4 regions of the Exiguobacterium sp. SH0S2 genome follow, and region 4 is predicted to be linked to each of the others. Evidence: riboswitches for the same ligand, from Rfam matches in the RefSeq annotation. Region 4 holds a riboswitch; each other region holds the start of a gene.
What was found. Region 4 has a riboswitch for S-adenosylmethionine ahead of mtnK (S-methyl-5-thioribose kinase). Riboswitches for the same ligand answer to the same signal wherever they lie in the genome.
Positions count from the first base shown of each region.

Region 1: it holds a riboswitch for S-adenosylmethionine, as region 4 does, so the genes downstream of both, metK (methionine adenosyltransferase) here and mtnK (S-methyl-5-thioribose kinase) in region 4, are expected to answer to the same signal.
Region 2: it holds a riboswitch for S-adenosylmethionine, as region 4 does, so the genes downstream of both, msrA (peptide-methionine (S)-S-oxide reductase MsrA) here and mtnK (S-methyl-5-thioribose kinase) in region 4, are expected to answer to the same signal.
Region 3: it holds a riboswitch for S-adenosylmethionine, as region 4 does, so the genes downstream of both, EVJ21_RS10435 (methionine ABC transporter ATP-binding protein) here and mtnK (S-methyl-5-thioribose kinase) in region 4, are expected to answer to the same signal.

Region 1 covers NZ_SJVB01000003.1:291,479-295,955, reverse strand. Annotated here, with positions in the region: gene EVJ21_RS10155 (glucose-6-phosphate isomerase) at 1-11, shown strand, start outside; gene ytkD (RNA deprotection pyrophosphohydrolase) at 110-583, shown strand; gene EVJ21_RS10145 (alpha/beta hydrolase family protein) at 564-1,322, shown strand; gene pckA (phosphoenolpyruvate carboxykinase (ATP)) at 1,356-2,927, opposite strand; SAM riboswitch class I at 3,246-3,365, shown strand; gene metK (methionine adenosyltransferase) at 3,497-4,477, shown strand, end outside.
Region 2 covers NZ_SJVB01000001.1:76,555-81,031, reverse strand. Annotated here, with positions in the region: gene EVJ21_RS00415 (amidase family protein) at 1-828, opposite strand, end outside; gene EVJ21_RS15405 (hypothetical protein) at 949-1,110, shown strand; SAM riboswitch class I at 1,155-1,254, shown strand; gene msrA (peptide-methionine (S)-S-oxide reductase MsrA) at 1,316-1,834, shown strand; gene EVJ21_RS00405 (GRP family sugar transporter) at 1,864-2,727, opposite strand; tRNA gene EVJ21_RS00400 (tRNA-Ala) at 2,872-2,944, shown strand; gene EVJ21_RS00395 (four-helix bundle copper-binding protein) at 3,060-3,392, shown strand; gene EVJ21_RS00390 (3'-5' exonuclease) at 3,460-4,026, shown strand; gene EVJ21_RS00385 (bifunctional glycosyltransferase family 2/GtrA family protein) at 4,054-4,477, opposite strand, start outside.
Region 3 covers NZ_SJVB01000003.1:352,599-357,075, reverse strand. Annotated here, with positions in the region: gene gcvH (glycine cleavage system protein GcvH) at 25-408, shown strand; gene EVJ21_RS10445 (PTS sugar transporter subunit IIC) at 453-1,508, opposite strand; gene EVJ21_RS10440 (thioredoxin family protein) at 1,699-1,956, shown strand; SAM riboswitch class I at 2,409-2,514, shown strand; gene EVJ21_RS10435 (methionine ABC transporter ATP-binding protein) at 2,593-3,621, shown strand; gene EVJ21_RS10430 (methionine ABC transporter permease) at 3,611-4,273, shown strand; gene EVJ21_RS10425 (MetQ/NlpA family ABC transporter substrate-binding protein) at 4,303-4,477, shown strand, end outside.
Region 4 covers NZ_SJVB01000002.1:603,875-608,351, reverse strand. Annotated here, with positions in the region: gene EVJ21_RS07785 (2-hydroxy-3-keto-5-methylthiopentenyl-1-phosphate phosphatase) at 1-43, opposite strand, end outside; gene EVJ21_RS07780 (2,3-diketo-5-methylthiopentyl-1-phosphate enolase) at 40-1,194, opposite strand; SAM riboswitch class I at 1,266-1,368, opposite strand; SAM riboswitch class I at 1,574-1,676, shown strand; gene mtnK (S-methyl-5-thioribose kinase) at 1,758-2,912, shown strand; gene mtnA (S-methyl-5-thioribose-1-phosphate isomerase) at 2,909-3,943, shown strand; gene EVJ21_RS07765 (GNAT family N-acetyltransferase) at 4,052-4,477, opposite strand, start outside.

The DNA.
Region 1 (4,477 bases), on a different contig from region 4:
TAAACCAATGATTTGTTGTAGGTCCGCCTCGGCGGGCCTATTTTTTTGTTTGAAACTAGGGTGAGACAAGGTAAAGTGAGAGTAGACACGGGAAAGAAAGGGATGGACTATGTTGACATTCACGGACTACTATCACAATAAAGTCGAGTTGAGCTTCGAGCACTATCCATTTTCGGATACGCCGCTTCACGTCTGGGTCGTCGCCCGCTATGCGGACAAATGGGTGCTCACGAAGCATAAGCAGCGCGGACTCGAATTTCCGGGAGGGAAAGTCGAACCCGGAGAACACGAGGATGACGCGGCGATTCGGGAAGTGTACGAGGAGACGGGAGGCATCGTCAAGACGCTCCATTATTTAGGGCAGTACCGGGTGCTCGGGCGTGGCGACACCGTCATCAAAAATATTTATTTTGCGGAGATCGAGCGGTTCGAGGATCATCCGGCCGTCGATGAGACCGATGGGGCCGTCTTGTTGGACACGTTACCGACGAACCTGCTCCGTAACGGCCGCTACAGTTTCATGATGAAAGATAAAGTGTTGCCCGAGACGATGAAAGTACTCCATGACAAAAAGTTGGTTTGATCGAGTCGACGTCCTGCCTCCTTATGCGGGATACCCCGTTCATCGAGGTTGGTACGAGACGAGTGACGGGGAAGAAGTCGTCGCCTATACGATCACGCCAAAACGCCCGAACGGCCAGGTGCTGTTTTATTTACGAGGCGGCACCGGAAGGATCGGTGACGTCCGGTTGCCTCGGCTGATGCAATTCGCGGCGAAAGGGTTCCATGTCGTGGCGCCGGTCTATCGCGGAAACCACGGGGGGACCGGGAAAGAGGATTTCGGAGGCGCCGACTTAGAGGACGTCGTGTCTCTGTATGACCGCGTTAGCCGGACGCACCAGACGATCCACGCCCTCGGCTTTTCCCGGGGCGGCATGATGGCGTTGTCGCTCGCATCAAAACGTCCCGTCACGTCGGTCACGTCGTGGGCGGGTGTGACGAATTTGGAGTGGACGTATGAAGAACAGCGTTCGATGCGGAAGATGTTGCGCCGGATGACCGGGGGAGACCCGGAGGCGGTCCATGAGGCGTATGTCGAACGGTCTCCGCTCTTCAAAGACTGGCAGGCGCCGACGCTACTCATTCATGGGACGGACGACGAGCAAGTCCGGCTTCGTCATGCGACCGCCCTCGCCGACAAGATCGGTTCGCAAGCAGAGCTTTGGATCTTGCCGTTCGCCCATCAGCTCCCGTTCTGGGAAAAATGGAAGACGACGGACCGAGCGATGGATTGGATGTTGGCGATTGCAAGAAAAAAATGACTAGTACCCGAGCGGGGTACTAGTCATTTTGAGTTAAAAGACGATTGGGCCGGCCGCGATGACTTTCTCACTCGCTTTCGTGAATCGTTTAAAGTTTTGTTGGAACTTCAAGGCGAGCGCTCGCGCTTCGACATCGTAATGAGCCGTATCTTTCCAAGTGTCACGTGGGTTGAGCACGTCTTGTGGGACGCCATCGATATGGACCGGGATGTCGACGTTGAAGATGTCGTGCTTCACAGTGTCGACGTCACGCAATTGACCGTTGATCGCGGCGTTCACCATGGCCCGTGTGTAGCTGAGCTTCATACGTGACCCTTCACCGTAAGCCCCGCCGGTCCAACCCGTGTTGACGAGGTAGACGTCGACGTTATGCTGCTCGATCAACTTACCGAGCATGTCGGCGTACCGTTCCGGGGCGAGCGGCAAGAACGGTGAGCCGAAGCAAGTCGAGAACGTTGCTTGTGGCTCAGTCACGCCGCGCTCCGTGCCGGCTAGTTTTGACGTGTAGCCGGATAGGAAGTGATACATCGCCTGCTCTTTCGTCAACTTGCTGATCGGCGGGAGCACCCCGTAAGCATCGGCCGTCAAGAAGACGATCGTGTTCGGGTGACCGGCCCGTGAAGGGAGCATCGCGTTATCGATAAATTGAATCGGGTAAGCTGCTCGCGTGTTCTCGGTAAGCGAGATGTTTTTGTAGTCGGCTGAGCGGTCTTCGTTCAAGACGACGTTTTCAATCAACGAGCCGAAACGGATGGCGTCATAAATTTGCGGCTCGTTCTCACGCGACAAGTTGATCGTCTTGGCGTAGCAACCGCCTTCGATGTTGAAGATGCCGTCTGGTGACCAACCGTGCTCATCGTCACCGATGAGATGACGTTCCGTATCGGCCGAGAGCGTCGTCTTGCCCGTGCCCGATAGTCCGAAGAAGAGCGCCGTCTCCCCGGCGTCCGAGACGTTGGCCGAGCAATGCATCGACAAGACGTGCTGTTCAGGTAATAGGAAGTTCATGACCGAGAAAATCGATTTTTTAATTTCGCCGCCGTATTCTGTTCCCCCGATCAGAATGGTACGTTTGGCGAACGAGACGAGGATAAACGTTTCTGAGTTCGTCCCGTCAACTGTTGGGTCGGCCTTGTAGCTCGGTGCATAAATGACCGTGAATGGGTCAAACGCAGCTCTCGTCGGCCACTCTCGCAAGAACAACTGCTTCGCGAACAAGCTGTGCCACGCATACTCGGTGATGGCGCGTACCGGTAGCGTGTAGTGCTCATCTGCTCCAGCCGAAGCTTCGAGATAATACAGCTTCTGTTTCGTCTCGAGATGAGTGAGGACTTTGTCGAGAAGAGCGGTGAACTTGTCTTCTGCGATCGGCTGATTGACCGGACCCCAGTCCACTAACGAGTTGCTGACTTCATCTTGGACGACGAATTTGTCTTTCGGTGACCGCCCTGTGAATTTCCCTGTACTGACCGATAAAGCCCCGTCTTTCGTCAGTACGCCTTCACCGTTACGAATGGCTTCTTCCACCAGTTCTGGAACCGTTAAGTTCCGTAATACATCGGCACCCTTAATTAATTCTTCGATTTTCAGGAGCGTAGTCGCCATCCTGAATCCCACCTTTCCCCTAAATAGATGTGGATGAAATCCGCATACTTCCGCGATTAATTAGTATGACACTTTTTATTATATGTGACACACTAATCAAAAACAAGCATTTCTTTACCCTTTAAAGTAAGCGCTTTCTTACAAAGACATTCTAACATATTCTGTATAAGCGGGGAGTGAAAAAACGGAAACCGTCAAAAAAATGTTTGATATTTCACAAACATAAATGATTTCCGTGATTACGAAGAAATTTACAAATTAAGCGGATACGCTTGACAGAACGGTATGGCATTTATATGATGGTGTTCGTAACGGATACTCTTATTCTGAGCGGTGGAGGGAACAAGGCCCTACGAAGCCCAGCAACCGTCCGATCCTGTAGTCTTTTTCGGAAAAGGTGCTATCCTGAAGCGAAGCGACAGCTTCGAACGATAAGAGGGTAAGGAAGAACGATTCAACCTTTCCCATTGAACGTGGCGAAAGGTTTTTTTCATTACCGTCCCAAAGCAACGCGTAAGGGGAACGAGTACCGTCCACACATCACCCTTATTAATAGGAGGTTTTTCGAAATGTCAAACTTGAACCGTCGACTTTTCACTTCGGAGTCCGTCACTGAAGGACATCCGGATAAAATTTGTGACCAAATCTCAGATGCGATTTTGGATGCAATTTTGGCTGAAGATCCAAACGCCCGCGTTGCGGCTGAGACGTCTGTCACGACAGGTCTCGTGCTCGTAGCTGGTGAAATCACGACATCGACTTACGTGGATATCCCGAAAGTTGTACGTGAAACTGTTCGTGAGATCGGCTACACGCGCGCCAAATATGGTTTTGACGCTGAGACTTGTGCTGTACTCACAGCAATCGACGAGCAGTCGGCAGACATCGCACTCGGTGTCGACCAAGCGCTCGAAGCTCGTGAAGGTCAAATGACTGACGAAGAAATCGATGCGATCGGTGCCGGTGACCAAGGCCTCATGTTCGGTTATGCAACGAACGAGACACCTGAACTCATGCCGCTCCCGATCTCACTCGCTCACAAATTGTCACGTCGCTTGGCAGAAGTCCGCAAAAACGGAACGCTCACTTACCTTCGTCCAGACGGTAAGACGCAAGTAACTGTCGAATACGACCAAGACAACAACCCGGTCCGTATCGATACGATCGTCATCTCGACGCAACACGCAGAAGACATCACGCTCGAGCAGATCCAAGCGGACCTTAAAGAACACGTGATCGAAGCAGTCATCCCGGCTGAACTCATCGACGCCGAGACAAAATACTTCATCAACCCGACTGGCCGTTTCGTCATCGGTGGACCACAAGGTGATGCAGGTCTTACAGGACGTAAAATCATCGTCGACACATACGGTGGATACGCTCGCCACGGCGGTGGTGCGTTCTCAGGTAAAGATCCTACCAAAGTTGACCGTTCGGCAGCATACGCGGCCCGCTACGTGGCGAAAAACCTCGTGGCAGCTGGACTTGCTGACAAAGCGGAAGTTCAACTTGCATACGCGATCGGTGTCGCACACCCGGTTTCAATCGCG
Region 2 (4,477 bases), on a different contig from region 4:
CGACAGTTCAGCCTTCACGAAACCGACGCGCATGCCGACGGCTTGACGTTCGTCGAGACACGTCCGGTACGGTGGACCGGCCGGTAGATGTGTCGTCGCCGGGTCCGAGTCGTCTTCCCCGCACATCGCTTCTAGTGCGAGCACCGCGTCGCGGAGCGTCCGCGCCATCGGACCGGCCGTATCTTGCGACCGCGAAATCGGGATGATCCCACTCCGGCTGATGAGCCCGACCGTCGGTTTGATGCCGACGATGCCGTTATGGACGCTCGGGTGGATGATCGACCCGCTCGTCTCGCTGCCGACAGCGAGCATCGTCAAGTTCGCAGCGACCGCTGACGCCGAACCAGAACTCGAACCGCCGACGTCGAGATTGTCACCATACGGATTGAGCGTCTGGCCACCGACCCCGCTCCATCCGTTCGGCATGTCCTCCGTCAAAAAATTGGCCCATTCCGATAAATTGGCTTTGCCGAGAATGACCGCCCCGTGCTCACGGAGGCGACGGACGAGTTCAGCGTCACGACCGGCAAAGTGATGCTCGAGCGCCACGGCGCCGGCAGTAGTCCTCATGAGTCCCGCCGTCTCGATGTTGTCCTTGAGTAAAACGGGAATACCGAGGAGTGGCAGCCGGTCTCCGCGTCGGTAGGCACGGTCAGCCGCCTCAGCCTCGAACAACGCGTCCGGGTTCACTTGGATGACCGCTTTCAGTTTATCGTTCAAGCTAGCGATCCGTGTCAAATAGTAGGCCGTCACGTCCCGGGCCGTGAACGTCCCTTCTTTATATCCGCGCTGTGCGGTCTCGATGTCTAGTTCAAATAAGTCTTGCATCCAATTCCCTCCTTATAGGCAATGTTATTCGGTATTCGCTGAATGCATCGAATCTCCTTGTTTTTATCGCCATTGGATGTGCAACTTGTTACACTAGAAGAAACGTTATTGGAGGTAGCCATGTCCCGCTCTTACATCCTTGTTTTACTGTCCGTGTTCGCCCTGTTCTTTCTACAATTGTTCGGGGATGATTTGCCGTGGGCATTCCCTGCGTCCATCGCCCTCATTATCTTGATTGTTGGTGCCACGCTATTTCAACTTCGGCGCACACCAAATCGTTGACGTTTAAACGAGACAGATGATATGATGCTGTCACCAACTACATATCGATATCTTGAGTGAACGAGAGACCTGGCTCTACGACTTCACAGCAACCTGCTTCGGCAAGGTGCTACTTCCAGCAAGGCATCGCCTTGGACGATATGACAAAACGCTCATGTCGATGACATGGGCGTTTTTTTGGAATGAACATGAGGGGGATTTTATTTTGGAAAAAGCTACATTCGCAGGTGGTTGTTTTTGGTGCATGGTGACACCGTTCGAGGAACAGCCAGGAATCGAAGGAATCGTATCCGGTTATACAGGCGGACACGTTAACAATCCGACGTATAAAGACGTCAAGACAGGCACGAGTGGTCACTACGAGGTCGTCGAGATCACGTTCGATCCTTCTCAATTCTCATATGAGCGCCTGCTCGAATTGTATTGGATTCAGACTGATCCGACCGACGACGGCGGCCAGTTCCAAGACCGCGGGCAACAATACGCGCCCGCCATCTTCTATCATACGGAAGAGCAACGCGTGGCGGCAGAACAGAGTCGCGACGCGCTCGCCGCGAGCGGAAAGTTCAAACAACCGATCGTGACGAAAATCTTACCGGCTGACGTCTTTTACCCGGCCGAAGACTATCATCAAGATTATCATAAAAAAAATCCGGCCCACTATAAAGCGGACCGGAAACAATCTGGCCGTGACGAGTTCATCGACCAGACGTGGACAAGCTGACAACGACGGGCCCCATGCCCGTCGTTTTTTTAGCTCTTGGCGAGCCCGAGCATGAATCCAGCGACCACGATCAGACCGATCCCCATAAAGACGAAGACACGTTCTTTCGACGTCTTTTCTTCTTTTAACAAGTAAATGCCACCGAGTGTCGCGACGACGACGTTCAGTTGAGACAGTGCGAACGACGTGGCGATGCCGACTTCTCCGCTCGAGACGAACAACCCGAAGTTCCCGATCCCCCAGGCAAGCCCGGCGAAGATGTTCTTGAACGTTTTCGGATCAAACTTTTTCACATTTTTTTCACGAAGGCTGAACAAGAGCGCGGCGATGAACATCCCGAGTGACTGCGGTAGGATGGCGGTGATGCCGTCGACTTCAAAGTAGTTGGTCAGGACGGCGTACGTCACGTAACCGATGCTCGAAACGAGGAGCACGAGTAGCCCTTTTTTCAAAGCACTACTGCTGTCCGATTCTTTATTTTGTTGATATGACGTCATGACGGCCCCGATGATGATCAAAACGAGGGCCGAGAAGCCGAGCCATAGCTCGGTCGATGTCTTCCAGTCCCCGAGAACGATGACTCCGAACAGTGATGTCCCGACAAGCTGCATCCCTGTACTGATCGGCATCGCTTTCGAGACGCTTAAAATTTGGAACGACTGGAACTGAAGGTACTGTCCGAGCGCCCAGAACACACCCGAAATGAAACCAGTCACGATCGCGAGCGTCGTGAACTCTGGTTTGAAGACGAGCGCGATGACAACCGCCATCACCATCGCGCCGATCGTCGTGCCGATCAATTGTTGAATCGGCTTGCCGCCGACAATAGATACGATAAGCGGGATACTCCCCCACATGAGTGCGGGCAGTAGCGCTAGCAAAATCATCTCCATACGTTGCACCTGCTTTCTTAATATAACATTCTGTCTATTCTTCCCGGCTCTAGCGCTCATTAAACTTCAAAAAAATGATTTTCAAACTTCTTTCGTTTTTCTTGTTGCCAAATCATTTATTAGAATGATATAATAATTTCCAACGGGGCATTAGCTCAGCTGGGAGAGCGCCACGCTGGCAGCGTGGAGGTCAGCGGTTCGAGCCCGCTATGCTCCATTCCTTAAGTCGGTCCACTGATGTGGGCCGGCTTTTTTGTGTCCCCGCCTCGGTTTAAGTCGACACGAACCGGGTAATGATTGTAAGACATCATTTATCTTAAGGGGGACTTCCAATGAACCGAGCCTCTGTCGAAGAGACGATTTTGGCCGTGATCGATTGTATCCGGGCGAGCAACCATTGCTTCTCGAAATGTTTACAAGAAGAAGACCTGCTGATGGTCTCGGAATGTATCCGGTTGACGAAAGAATGTGCCGAAGTCGCCACACTCACCTTGAACGCGCTCGAAACTGACTCTGCGTTCACAAGACCGATCGCGGCGCTCTGCGCGCAAGTGTGTGATACGTGTGCCGTCGAATGCGGGCGTCACTTATACGACCATTGCCAACGTTGCTCTGAGGCGTGCTTGCGCTGCGCCGAGGCGTGTAGGCACCTCTCGGCCGCATGATCGCTTTCCAGTCTAACCTTGTGTTAGACTTTTTTTGTACAGATTTTTAACGAAGAGAGGAACTTTTATGCCACATTCTATTCTAGCAATCGACGTCGAGACGGCCAATCGCGACAGTCGGAGCATCTGCTCTGTCGGTTGGAGTTTACTTACAGACGGTGAAGTCGTCGAGACGAACCAATTGCTCGTCAATCCTGAGGAAGACTTTGACCAAGGCAACATTCGCGTCCACGGGATTCGCCCGAGCGACGTCTGGGACGCCCCGGCATTGCCCGAAGTGCTCGAACAGCTCTATCCGACACTGAACGCCGTCGACGTCGTCATAGCCCATAACGCCGCGTTTGACATGGGTGCGCTCCGCAAAGCGATCGCCAAGTACGACTTGTTCACTTTCCCGACGATTGAATACGGCTGCACCGTCAAGTTGTCCCGCAAGCTATACCCGGGGCTACCGAACCATAAGTTGAACACGATGGCCGAGCATTTGAACGTCCCGTTCATCCACCACGATGCCGCCGAGGACGCCCGCGTCTGCGCCCTGCTCATGCGCGACATGATGATCAAGACCGGGATCACCGACGTGCGCGAGTTGCACCGCTACACGTCGGTCAAACTCGGAACGCTCGCTTATTGACGAAAGGCCCGACAGCTGTCGGGCCTTTTAGCGTTTGAAGATCCATCTTTTTTGGACGTAGTAACTCAATACGAACAACACACTGTCGACGGCGACCTTGAGGATGACCTCGCCGTCCCGGAACAGCAGGAACAACACGTAGACGAGACTCGCCGACAGCGCCATCTGCACAGCGACCAGCCCAAAGTATTTCAACATCGAGCGCTTCGCTTTCGATTTGAAGACGACTTTCCGGTTGACGTAATAATTGAATAACGAAGACACGATTCGCGCCAAAACCGTCGCCACGATGACATGGACTGATTCGAACCATGGATTCAATAAGAAAATCAACAACGCGTAAACGCCGATGTCCATTAAGAATGAAGCGACTGATGATAAAGAATAGGCCAAAAACATGCGATAAATGAGAATCGAATCGATGACTGGACGAAAATGTGAAGACGCGTTC
Region 3 (4,477 bases), on a different contig from region 4:
AATTTATTTGAGGGGGAAGTCATGATGAGCAAAGTACCTGCAAATCTACGTTATTCAAAAGAACACGAATGGGTTGAAGTGAACGGAAGCGTTGCCCGCATCGGGATCACGGATTTCGCACAAAGCGAACTAGGGGACATCGTGTTTGTGGAACTTCCTGAAGTCGGCGGCACGATTTTGCTCGACGAGCCGTTCGGTTCGGTCGAATCGGTCAAGACGGTGTCTGAACTGTACGCACCGATCTCTGGGAAGATCACGGCGGTGAATGAATCACTCGCGGATTCGCCGGAACTCGTCAACGAAGCACCGTTCGAAGGCGCATGGATGATCGAAGTCGAGTTGAACGATTCAACGGACGTCGACAAACTCATGTCAGCCGAAGAATATGAAGCGATGATTCAAGGCTAACAAAAATCCCGGTTTCTCTTTATGAGAAGCCGGGATTTTTTGATTTAGTCGAAGTCGAGGCGGTAATGTTCAGGCTGGATGAGTGATGTCCGGTTGAACAGTCGGTAGAAGACAATCCCGAGCGTCACCGGAATGAGGCCGAACAAGACGATGACGAGCATGACGTTCCAGAGCGCGAAGCCGCCTGGCATCAAGTGCAGGGCGTTGACAGGTCCGATCAGTCCAGAGACACCGAATCCGGCACTGATCGGTGTTCCTTCGATACGAAGGATACCGGCGAGCGCCCCGAGAATGGCCGCGTTCGCGAGCACCGGCAGCATCATGATCGGACGACGGACGAAGTTCGCCATTTGAATTTTCGGTGAGCCGAGGAAGTGAGCGAGCGACGTCCCGGTCGCGTTCATCTGCCACCCGGCGATAGCGAGACCAAAACCGGCTGCGACGACGCCGAGGTTAGCGGCCCCGGCGGCAACACCGGACAGACTGATCGCCGTCGCGATCCCGACTGTCGAGATCGGGGAGACGATGATGAGCGAGAACGCCATCGCGATCAACATGCCCATCACGATCGGTTGGAGTTCAGTCATCGTCATGATGACGGTGCCGATGTACGTCGTGATCTGTGAGATGTACGTGAGTAAGAACATGCCGATTCCGCCGGCGATGACGATGACCGTCATCGGTAAAACGAGGACGGTGTACGTCTTTAAGCGTGGCGACAGCTGCATTACCATATATGTCGCGAAGGCGGCGGTCACGCCGGCCGTGATGACGTCGCCGATTCCCGCCATGAGGAACGCGCCTTCCTCGATACGGATAGCGCCGCTCCCGACCTGGGTCGCGATACCGATCGTCCCGGCCTCGAGCGCCGAGCGTCCGAATTGCATCGCGACGGTGACACCGATGATGACCGGGAGTAGGCGCATCGCGATCGTCGTCGCGTCTAAGATGAACTGCAAAGACGGAAAATACGGTAAGATGGCTTTCGTTAATTCACCGAGCAATGCGCTCGGGATGAGGGCGATTAAAATAGCGAGACTGAGTCCGTTCAATACGTTCATCAAAAATTGTTTGCCTGTCAGTTTCGTTTGTTCCGTCATAAGTCGATTCACCTGTCCTTTTCTACGTATACGCTGTTATGTACGAAAGCGTTAAAGTTAATGACCATACTATGCCTCTTTTCGTGAAGCGTCAACAGGAAATGTTGAACGATTCAGAAAATTCGTGGGGTGAGCACAACTTTTGAACAGATCGGCTCACATTCATATACTTATAAAAGAGGTGAGAACAATGATTACAGACGGATTGTTATATATATACGCCCCGATGTGTGGAACATGCGCTGTGGCCGAGCGGATGCTCGCCGTCGTCGAAGCGGTCGACCCGACACTCGCGATTGACAAGCAGGACGCCAACTTTATCCCGCAAGAGTTAGAAGCGTATCAAGTCATGAGCGTCCCGGCGCTGTTAAAGCTTAAAGACGGCCAAGTCGAAGACCGATTATATGCGTTCCAAAACGTGCAGCACGTCCTATCTTTCGTTAAATGAGATAGGATGATTAGAATAATCAGAAAATTTTAAATAATCAGTTGACACAGAAAGTTCACGAATGGTATATTCATTACAACATCTTACTTGAACACAATATAGGACGAGATTCTCCAGCCATCAAGACGTTTTAGAACAGCCGGTGCATCACTTTACGCGACTTTTAGGTGGACCTTCCCTTCGATTGTCCCCCAAAAAAATCAAGCGCAGGGACACCTACCGCGTAACCGCATGGTACGTTCTAAGGCCGAGTGATGGATGGCTTGAATCCCCCATATAAGGATGAACACTCTGATCGGGCAAAAGAGTTTCATCTATGGGTTGTCCTTCCGTGACTCAAGGTGCTACGTTCTGTGTCATCCTCGGATGGCACCTTTTTTTGATTTTTCGCACAAAATAGTTTGACATGAAAATAATGTGTCGCTATTATAAAGCTAATCGAATAAACAACACTCTTATCAAGAGAGGCTGAGGGACTGGCCCTATGACGCCCAGCAACCGCGGAGCAATCCGAAATGGTGCTAATTCCAGCAAGGTGAGAACCTTGGAAGATGAGAGCAATCGTTGTCCGTACCGATAAAGTACGCACGTTTGCTCAAACGTGTGTACTTTTTTTGTTGTCAGGAGGGAAAGGTATTGATTCAATTACGTAATGTGGCCAAATGGTTCGACACGAAGAACGGTCGAGTCCAGGCGGTCGATGATGTGTCGCTCACAATCGAGAGCGGCGAAATTTTTGGAATAATCGGATATTCAGGGGCGGGGAAGTCGACGCTCATCCGTCTGCTCAACCGACTCGAGTCACCGTCAAGCGGTGAGATCGTCGTCGCAGGGAGCGAGCTGACGAAGCTCACTCCGAAAGAACTGCGCGGGGTGCGCAAAAACGTCTCGATGGTATTCCAACACTTCAACTTATTATGGTCGCGCACGGTCGCTGAGAACATCAGCTTCCCGCTCGAACTGATTGGGGTACCGGCCAGTGAACGTAAACGCCGCGTCCAAGAGCTCGTCGATCTCGTCGGTCTCGCCGGACGTGAAGACAGCTATCCGTCGCAACTATCGGGCGGTCAAAAACAGCGAGTCGGGATTGCCCGCGCGCTCGCTACAAATCCAGACGTGCTCCTCTGCGATGAAGCGACGAGCGCACTCGACCCGAAGACGACCGATTCGATTCTCGAACTGCTCGTCAGCATCAATAAGAAACTCGGACTGACGATCGTCCTCATCACCCATGAGATGCACGTCATCCAAAAAATCTGTCATCGCGTCGCCGTCATGGAGGCAGGGAAAGTCGTCGAGACCGGCCAAGTCGCGGACGTGTTCCAACATCCGGAACAGCCGATCACGAAAGAGTTCGTCAAACAGATCGGTGCCGTCGACGACATGTCGCTCACGTTCGAGCATTTGAAAGCACGTTATCCGAGTGGCCAAATCGTCAAACTCAAGTTCTTGAACGAGACGGCCGAACAGCCGATTTTATCGGAAGTGTTGAAACAGCACGACATCGGCTTCAACATCATCGGCGGTAACGTGACGCAGTCGCAAGTCGGCGCGCTCGGAACGCTATTCATCCAATTGATCGGAGAGCCGGCTGAAGTCGAGCGGGCCATCGCCTCAATCCGATCGCAGGCAGTGGAAGTGGAGGTAGAAAGCGATGTTTCCTAATGTAGATTGGCAAGTCATGCTCGAACAGACGTGGGAGACGCTCTATATGACGCTCGTCGCAGGAGCCGCGACATTCGTCATCGGTCTCGCCCTCGGCATGCTCTTATATGTCACGAACGAACCGCTCATGATGAAGAATCGTCCGATTTACACGATCATCAGTGCGGTCGTCAACGTGTTCCGCTCGATCCCGTTCATTATTTTGATCATCTTGCTCATTCCGTTCACGCTCCTTCTCGTCGGAACGATGCTCGGTTCGACGGCGGCGCTCCCGGCGCTCATCATCGGTGCGGCCCCGTTTTATGCACGGATGGTCGAGCTCGCACTCCGCGAAGTCGATCGCGGTGTCATCGAGGCGGCCGAGTCGATGGGCGCGACGAAATGGCAGATCGTCTATAAAGTGTTGTTCCCGGAAGCACTCCCGGCCATCGTGTCAGGCATCACCGTGACGATCGTCGCCATCGTCGGTTACACGGCCATGGCCGGAGTCGTCGGCGGTGGTGGTCTCGGGAACTTAGCGTTCCTCGAAGGGTTCCAACGTTCACAAAGCGACGTCACGTTCGTCGCGACCGTATTGATCTTAGTCATCGTCTTCGTCGTTCAGTTTATCGGCGATCGACTCGTCTCAAAAATCGATAAGCGATCAGCTTAATCAAATACAATCATATGGAGGGTTTTATAATGAAATCATGGAAAACAGTACTCGGATTGACAGCAGCATCAGCACTCACAATTCTCGCGGCATGTGGCGGCGGGGACTCGGAATCAGGCTCGGGCGACGATAAGACGCTCATCATCGGCGCGTCGAACGTACCACACGCCGAGATTTTAGAGCACGTCCAAGACGAATATGAAG
Region 4 (4,477 bases):
CCGTGATCGTCCCATCGAAGTCACACAAGATGTGAATCGTCATTGTTTTGACCACGCCTTTAACGCGGCCTCGAGCTCGTTCGTCTGGCTCGCCACGCCCAATACTTGCTCAATCGCTTGTCGGAACGCCCGGGCCCCGGCGGCCGCGCCGTCTGGGTGACCGTGGATGCCGCCGCCGGCGTTGATGACGACGTCTGTGCCGAAATCACGGATGATGTCCGGGACGAGCCCCGGATGGATGCCGGCCGACGGGACCGGTAGAATCGGCTTCGCCCAGTGCGGCCGAGCACTGCTATCCCGAATCGCGAACGCCTCATCGGATGGTGTCGCAAGTGAACCGTATGGGGACGGGAACAGCGTCAAGTCGGCCCCCGCGAGGCGGATCAATTTTCCGAGCAAGAGCGAGTGGCTGATCGAGCCGGTCAAGGCGCCGGCGAACGCCGGGTGCGCCAAAATCGGGACGTTAATTGTTGGATCGCTCGCGAGTTCGCGGAGTGTGTCGAGCCCGTATGTATAGACGTTGAACAACAGTGCCGTCGCGCCCGCCTCGATCAAGCGGAGCGCTTGGTCACGCAGCCCGAACACCGGACCGCTGAGCGTGATGGCATAGAGCGAACGTTTCCCGGTCGTTTCGAACTGTTCTTGGATGACGGCCGCTCCGATTTTAGCTCGTTCAAGCGACGGAGTGAGCGGGTTGTCGTATAGGATTTCATCATCTTTGACGATGTCGATGCCGCCGGCGAGCTGGTCTCGAAGTTGCTGTTCTAAGAAGCGTAAATCACGGCCGATGATCCCTTTAAAGATGCTCATGACGAGCGGGCGATCATGGACGTCGAGCAACTCACGAACGCCTTGAACACCGAACTTTGCTCCGGGGAATTCAGATGCAAGCGTTTCGGGTAACGTTAAGTCGATCAAGCGTACCGAGTCATCGAGCGATAATTTCCCGAACGTCGTCGTCAAGATGGATGAGAAGTCGGGCGTGACGTTATGGAGCGGATAACGGATTGTGAAGCGGCTCGTCGTTTCCGTATGCGTCGTTGAGACGATCTCGCCCCGATACGCCTTTAATTGTTCTTGCTCTAGGTGAGGCAGTTCCGTCCACGTGCCGACGGTCAGTTCGAGGGCGATTTTCTCGGCGACAGTCGCGACGCGGTCCGTCCGGCTGATTTCATATGTGGCAGTAATACTCATGTTCGTTCCTCCTTCCGGTCAAACAAAAAATGACCCCATGCCGAGGCAAGAGGTCATCATAAAAAAATGAACTCTTATCTCTCAGCTTACGCTGCAAGAATTAGCACCGTGCCCAATCGGGTCGGTTGCTGCGACATCATCGGGCTTGTCCCCTCCGTCTGCTCTTGATAAGAATGTATTTTGAAGTTGTGAAATTTAATTGAATTTTGTCACACAATATCCGGTTCGTCAATTCCTTTTTTTGAGAAAAAAAGTTTGAGTTCGTTGTTACCATATATGCATAAAAAAAGTGACCGTTGCTCCAGCAAATTGCCGTTGACAAAGGTGGGGTCGAGTCCGTATTATTCATCACAACAAGTTCACACAATCGAATACGACACTCTTATCGCGAGTTGGCAGAGGGAATTGGCCCGATGACGCCGCAGCAACCGACCAGTAGGCACGGTGCTACATCCACCAGACATACGTCTGACAGATGAGAGGAACAACCGTTACGGCTGTGCCTCTTTCTCGCGGAGAAAGGGGCTTTTTTTGTGGGGAATATACCGAAAGGGGAAACAGACATGGCTTATCAACCATTTACAGAACAGACAGTCGTCGAGCACGTCAGAACGTTAGGGTTACTCGAAGATGGGGGCATCGCGCATTGCGAGGAGATCGGGGACGGCAACTTGAACCTCGTCTTCCGCATCCGTCAAGGCGAAACGAGCCTCATCGTCAAGCAGGCGCTACCGTATGCGAAAGTCGTCGGCGAGAGTTGGCCGCTCACACTTGAACGGGCGTGGATCGAGCAGCTCGCGTTGCGCGAATTCGCCAGCGTCGTCCCGCGTTTCGTCCCGGTCGTTCTCGGCAGTGACCGGACGCTCGCCTACACGATTTTAGAAGACTTGTCCGACTTTGATATCGTCCGGACGGGCTATTTGGAAGGGAAAACGTATCCTGAACTTGCCCGTCACATCGGTGAGTTTTTAGGACAGACGTTGTTTGAGACGTCCGACTATGCGGCCGGCCCGATTGAGAAGAAGCGGAAAGAACGGGATTATTACAACCCGGAACTATGCGATATCACTGAAAAACTGATCTTCACCGATCCGTACAAAGATGCCGAATCGAACAACATCGAAACCGCGCTCCGTCAGGACGTCGAAGCGCTTTGGCGTGACCAGAAATTGAAAGTGGAGGTCACGAAACTGAAAGTCGGTTTCGTCACGAAACACGACGCGCTCTTGCACGGGGACTTACATACAGGCAGCATCTTCGCGACGCAACAAGAGACGAAAGTCATCGATCCGGAGTTCGCTTTTTATGGACCGTTCGGCTTTGACATCGGGCAAATCGTCGCCCATTTGACGCTATCGACGTTCCATGACCCACTCAAACGGTTCGAACGGTTCACGGACGTATTGACGGTATGGGAGACGTTTGAGAAGACGTTCCGGACGAAGTTTGAGACGGCGGTCGAACCGTTCAACACGGACGGATTCGTCGATGAGCTACTTCAAACCATCTTTAGCGACACGATCGGCTATGCCGGATGCGAACTGATTCGCCGCGCCATCGGCCTCGCAGGAGTCAATGACCTCGAGACGTTACCGGAAACGGTCCGGCTCGAGCGGAAACGGGAAGCGCTCACGCTCGGCACGACGCTCATTAAACAGCGCCACGATATCCGTTCGATCGATGATTTAGTGACGCTGTTAGCGGGGGTACGCGTATGACAGTCCAAAACATTCGCTTCGACCCGAACCGGGACGAGCTCGTCATTTTAGACCAAACGTTACTGCCCCATGAGGAGCGGTACGTGACGATCGCGACGCTCGAACAGGCGGAGCACGCCATCGAGACGTTACAAGTCCGAGGCGCGCCGGCCATCGCCTATTTCGGCGCATTCGTGCTCGCGAAAGAAGCGGTCCGGCTTCAAGATGACCCGGACTTCACACGCCGGCTCGACCTCGTCGGCCGTCGGTTGATCGCGACCCGTCCGACGGCGGTCAATCTGCAAAACGTGATCGAGTCGCTTCTCGGATTCAACGTCGGAGACGACTTTGAAAGGATCGCGACTGACATCAAACATCGGGCCATCGCGCTGTTCGAGCGAGACGTCGACACGTATCGGGCCATCGGGGAGCATGCGCTCACGGTGCTGCCAGCAGGGGGGAACGTCTTAACGATCTGTAACGCCGGGGCGATCGCGACGTCGCGTTACGGGACTGCGCTCGCTCCGTTTTACGTCGGGAAAGAGCGAGGTATCGCGTTTAACGTCTTCGCTTGTGAGACGCGGCCGCTCCTCCAAGGGGCACGCCTGACCGTCTGGGAACTCGACCAGGCCGACATCGACGTCACGCTCATCACCGACAATATGGCCGCTTGGACGATTCAGGCGAAAGGGGTCGACGCCATCATCGTCGGCGCTGACCGCATCACACGGACGGGTCACGTCGCCAATAAGATTGGCACGCTTCAGCTCGCCGTCCTGGCTAAACATTACGGGATCCCGTTTTACGTCGCGGCCCCGCATTCGACGTTCGATTTGACGGCGGACGATGTGATTCAAATCGAGGAGCGGAGCGCGCTAGAAGTGACCCATATCGGCGGACAACCTACGGCGCCGGTCGGGATCACCGTCTTTAACCCGGCGTTTGACGTCACACCGCCTGAACTGATCACCGGACTCATCACCGAAGCGGGCGTGTTCGAGCCGAATGAAGCAGCGATCACACACCATGTAGGGGGAACGGTTCACGTGTGAAACAGCAGCTCCGTGCTTGCCCGAACGATGAAGTGTGACCGTCTTGGTATGAGACGGGAATGGCCAGATTTACTTAGTCGACAAAGGCACCGGGCAGCAGAAAAGCCCTCAGAATCTATCCTGAGGGCGCTTTTTGCGTTCTAATGCGATGAAGTCGAACGTACTCCCGTTCGTGTCTTGTTGAAACGAAGCCACTTGTCGAAACCCGCAAGCTTCATACACGCGAATCGCCCGCGCGTTGAACGTGGCAACCGACAAGGTGATACGATTTGGGTCGAACGTAGATTCGATGAAATCAAGAATCGAGGTGACGAACGCTCGTCCGGTCCCGTTTCCGGTCAGACCTGGCTTCATGCCTAAACCGAGGTCAATCGTATCGGCGTCTGTTTGATGCACGCTAACGAAACCGACCAGTTCGCCATCGTTCGTGATGGCGAATACCGATTGCCCTCGTTGTTCGGTGTCTAAAAACTCGGCCAAGTCGTCTTCGTCAGCCTCCATATCGTAAAAAGCATACTCTCCATCGTAATGCCA